DNA from 2 places in the Paenarthrobacter sp. NPDC056912 genome. Region 2 is predicted to be linked to the other one. Evidence: riboswitches for the same ligand, from Rfam matches in the RefSeq annotation. Region 2 holds a riboswitch; the other holds the start of a gene.
What was found. A riboswitch is a leader RNA that binds a small molecule or an ion and turns the genes downstream of it on or off. The one in region 2 is predicted to bind glycine.
Positions count from the first base shown of each region.

Region 1 (2,197 bases), on a different contig from region 2:
CGCGGAACCAACAGCGATGTCGGCGCCCTGCTCACCCGGAGGGGTGATGAGCGTCAGAGAGAGAAGGTCGGCAGCGACGGTGACCAGTGCGCCGCGTTCCTTGGCTTCGGCAATGACGGCGGAGTGGTCGAACACGCGGCCCGAAACGCCGGGCTGCTGGAGGACGACGCCGTTGATGGCACCTTCCGGGAGGCCGAGGGAAAGGTCGGCGACCTCAACCTCAAAGCCGAGTGCTTCGGCGCGGCCCTTGACGATGGCGATGGTCTGCGGGAGGCAGTCGGCGTCGAGGACAGTCTTGCCGTCCTGGGCAGCCTTGTTCTTGTTGGCGCGGCGCATCATGAGGACGGCCTCGGCCACAGCCGTTGCTTCGTCCAGGAGTGAGGCGTTGGCGATCGGCAGGCCAACGAGGTCCTGCACCATGGTCTGGAAGTTCAGCAGTGCTTCAAGGCGGCCCTGCGAGATTTCCGGCTGGTAGGGGGTGTAGGCGGTGTACCAGGCCGGGGATTCAAGGATGTTCCGGCGGATCACGGGGGGCGTGACGGTGTCGTAGTAGCCCTGGCCGATCATCTGAACAGCCGTCTTGTTCTTGGATGCGAGCTTGCGCAGCTCGGCCAGGACCTCAACTTCGCTCAGCGCGTCCTGCAAGGTGAGGGCGACGTCCTGGCGGATGTCGTTCGGAACGGCGGTGTCGACCAGCGAGTCAACGGTGTCGTAGCCGACGGACTTGAGCATGGTCTCAATGTCGGCCTGGCGGCGGGCGCCGATATGCCGATCGACGAAGGTGGTGGAGGCAGAACTAACCGTCACGAAGGAACTCCAATACTTGGGCGGCGTTTGGGTACGCCACAGTGGCTCGGGTTCCTCCCCGCTCTGTATTGGACCTGAGAGTTTCCGCGCGTTGTTGGACAACTATCGCTTGCACCGTCGGTGAGCACAGCGCCCTAGGGCACTTGCTACTTTCCAGAGTTGCCTCGCCGCGGCGGTGCATGGGCCTGAGAGATTCCTGGGGAGGGTTTGCTCCTACGGCGCCTGCATCACTAGCCTGCAGGACTCTCCCGCCGCAGATCAAAGGCATGTTCAGTTATGCGCGGCGCCACTGACGGCACGCCACAAGGGTTAATTGTCCTACGCGGCGGGCGGCGCCGCAAATGGATGGCTCGCTACTTCCGCAGGCGGTCCAAGACTCCCAGCAGGATCTCGACGTCGGCCTCCCGCCCCGCTTTGCCGTCTTCCTGGCCACCTTCGAACATCGCATTGAAGTACAGGCCGTCGCCCATGTAACTGACGGCCTTGGCTACCTCCGGTCCGACGTCCTCGGCCAGCACGTCCAACCACTGCTTCTGGATGCCGGCGAACCTGCGTCGGGTCTCTTCGTGGGCTACCTCGGCCAAGCGGGTGGCGGCCACGAACGCACGGTCCATGGGTGTGCCGGCCCATAGCGAGGACCGGATGAAATACGCAGCGGACCCGTCCGGCGCGGCCTTCATCTGTTCGATGTCTTCCTGCGCCAATTGGTCCAGGCGCTCCAGCAAGGCACTGATCAGCGATTCCTTGTTGGGGAAGTGATAGAGCAGCCCGCCTTTGGATACCCCTGCCCGCTTGGCGACGGCGTCGAGCGTGGCAGCACGCTCCCCCACCTCGATGAGGAGTGCTTCATAAGCATCCAGGACGGCATCCCGGGCGACTGGTTTTCGTGGCATGTGTACATCATTCCCTAAAGGCTTGGGGGGTTCCATTTGAAACTGTACCGTCTGGACGGTACAGTAAGAGTCATGTTCTCGCCGTCCTCAACCCAAGCACCCCGTTCCGCTCAGCCCATCAAGGGCACAACAGCACCGTGGCGCGACTGGACGGCCCTGGCACTGCTGATGTTCCCGGTGCTGCTCGTGGCCGTCGACAACACCGCGCTCACCTTCGCCCTGCCGGAAATCGCCCGCTCCCTGGATGTGGGCGGCGTACAGCTCCTATGGATCGTTGACGCCTACCCGCTGGTGCTGGCCGCCCTCCTTGTGTCCATGGGCAACTTGGGCGACAGGATCGGACGACGGCGGCTGCTCCTGATCGGCAGCACGGGCTTCGCGGCGGTTTCGGCTGCTACGGCATTCGCCCCCTCAGCGGAATGGCTCATTGCCGGCCGCGCCGCCCTTGGCGTCTTCGGCGCCATGCTGATGCCTTCAACGTTGTCCCTGATCCGGAA
Region 1 is NZ_JBHUCD010000016.1:4,636-6,832, forward strand. Features, by position in the region: gene gcvP (aminomethyl-transferring glycine dehydrogenase) at 1-807, opposite strand, end outside; glycine riboswitch at 971-1,068, opposite strand; gene ACFRJ9_RS16845 (TetR/AcrR family transcriptional regulator) at 1,161-1,700, opposite strand; gene ACFRJ9_RS16850 (MFS transporter) at 1,773-2,197, shown strand, end outside.
Region 1: linked by a shared signal. The riboswitch ahead of gcvP (aminomethyl-transferring glycine dehydrogenase) and the one ahead of gcvP (aminomethyl-transferring glycine dehydrogenase) in region 2 are both predicted to bind glycine.

Region 2 (2,197 bases):
CTGCAAGCCTTCGACGGCCGATTGGGGACGGCGGATATTGAGAGCCGCCTGGCCGCTTTCGATGTTCCTGCGCAGGATTTTCTGGTCGCCTCGATCGCAGCGGACGACGGCGACAGGCTGGCCAACGTGCACGTCGAGCTTTGGCGCCACGGAGTTTCGGCGGCCTCGTTGAGGCGCAACAACAGGCTTCACGTGGTGGTTGCCGGGGACGTTGCTGACGAGGTGTTGAGCCATTGCGCCGGCCCGACCGCCACGATCGGCATCAGTGCTCCAGCCGCTGTTGCCGGACTCCAGCGTGCGCTGCAGGAGTCACTGTGGGCCCTCGGCTCGGCCCGGGCGAACAAGCTGGGCTTGGCCCGCTATGCGCAAGGGCCGTCGTGGCTTGGCCTGACGGGCTTTGAGGAGGGAACGGCGCTGGTTCGGCGCCTCCTGGGCCCGGTTTTTGACTACGAACAGCGTCAGGACGGCGATCTCATTGTCACGTTGAGGACGTATTTGGACTCGCAACGTTCGTGGCAGAAGACCGCCGCGGCCCTGTTCGCGCACCGGCAAACCATCATCTACCGGATGCGGAAAATCGGTGAGCTGACGGGGTTGGACATGGGTGAAACGTCCACGGTGGCGCAACTCTGGTTCGCCCTGCAGATCCATGAAGCGATGAAGGACTGACGGCGCACTCCCGAATCTTCGCCTTGCGCAAGATCAAAAGTACCCGCTATGGTGTGAAGCGTGTCACTGAAGGTGATGCAACGCTTTTGATCTGCGGCGGGAGAGTCCTGCCGGTACATCCAGTCAGGCGCCGTAGGAGCAAATCCTCCCCAGGAATCTCTCAGGCCCATGTACCGCCGCGGTTAGGCAACTCTGGAAAGTAGTCCGGGCAACCGGACTCACCGACGGTGCAAGCAGGCTATCAATCCTGCGGAATCTCTCAGGTCCAATACAGAGCGGGGAGGAACCCCACATCATCGTGGCGCTCATTGGGCGCCTGAATCATGGAGTTCCTCTTGACTGTTAAATCAACCCCCACCGCCTTCGCGGACCGGCACATCGGCGCCCGTCGCCAGGCCGACGTTGACACCATGCTCAAGGCCATCGGCTACGACTCTGTCGACGGCCTGGTAGACGTCGCGGTCCCCGATTCCATCCGTCAGGACACTGCCCTGAAGCTGCAGGAAGCCCTTACCGAAGTTCAGGTGCTGGCCGAACTGCGGAAGCTCGCGTCGAAGAACAAGACGGCCGTGCAAATGATCGGCCAGGGCTACTACGACACCGTCACGCCCCCGGTCATCCGCCGCAACATCCTCGAAGCTCCGGCCTGGTACACGGCCTACACGCCGTACCAGCCCGAAATCTCCCAGGGTCGCCTCGAAGCGCTCCTCAACTTCCAGACCATGGTCCAGGACCTCACCGGACTGCCCGTGGCGAACGCTTCCCTGCTGGACGAAGCCACCGCCGTGGCCGAAGCCGTGCTGCTCATGCGCCGCGCCAACAAGAACAAGACTGCCAAGGATGGCAAGACCGTCCTGGACGTAGACCTCCTGCCGCAGACCATCGCCATTGTGCAGGGTCGCGCCGAGGCGCTGGGCTTCGAGGTCGAGATCGCCGACCTGTCGGCCGGTCTCCCGGACGGCGACATCAACGGCGTCGTCCTGCAGCAGCCCGGCGTTTCCGGCCGCGTCTTCGACCACACCGCAGTGATTGCTGACGCCAAGGAACGCGGCGCGCTGGTCACCGTCGCTGCGGACCTGCTGGCACTCACCCTCATCACGCCTCCGGGCGAACAAGGTGCGGACATCGCCGTCGGAACCGCGCAGCGCCTCGGCGTGCCGCTGTTCTTCGGCGGACCGCACGCGGCCTACATGGCTGTCCGCGAAGGCATGGAGCGCACGCTTCCGGGCCGCATCGTCGGCGTCTCCAAGGACAACGCGGGCGTTCCGGCGTACCGCCTTGCCCTGCAGACCCGCGAGCAGCACATCCGCCGCGAGAAGGCCACGTCCAACATCTGCACGGCACAGGCGTTGCTGGCCATCGTCTCCTCGATGTACGCCGTCTATCACGGCCCCGAGGGCTTGAAGGCGATCGCCGAAACCGTCCACGGCCACACCCGCACCCTCGCCACAGCCTTGAAGAAGGCCGGCCGCGAACTCGTCGCTGATTCCTTCTTCGACACCCTCACCGTCCGCGTCCCGGGCAAGGC
Region 2 is NZ_JBHUCD010000019.1:107,422-109,618, forward strand. Features, by position in the region: gene ACFRJ9_RS19095 (PucR family transcriptional regulator) at 1-669, shown strand, start outside; glycine riboswitch at 757-855, shown strand; gene gcvP (aminomethyl-transferring glycine dehydrogenase) at 1,005-2,197, shown strand, end outside.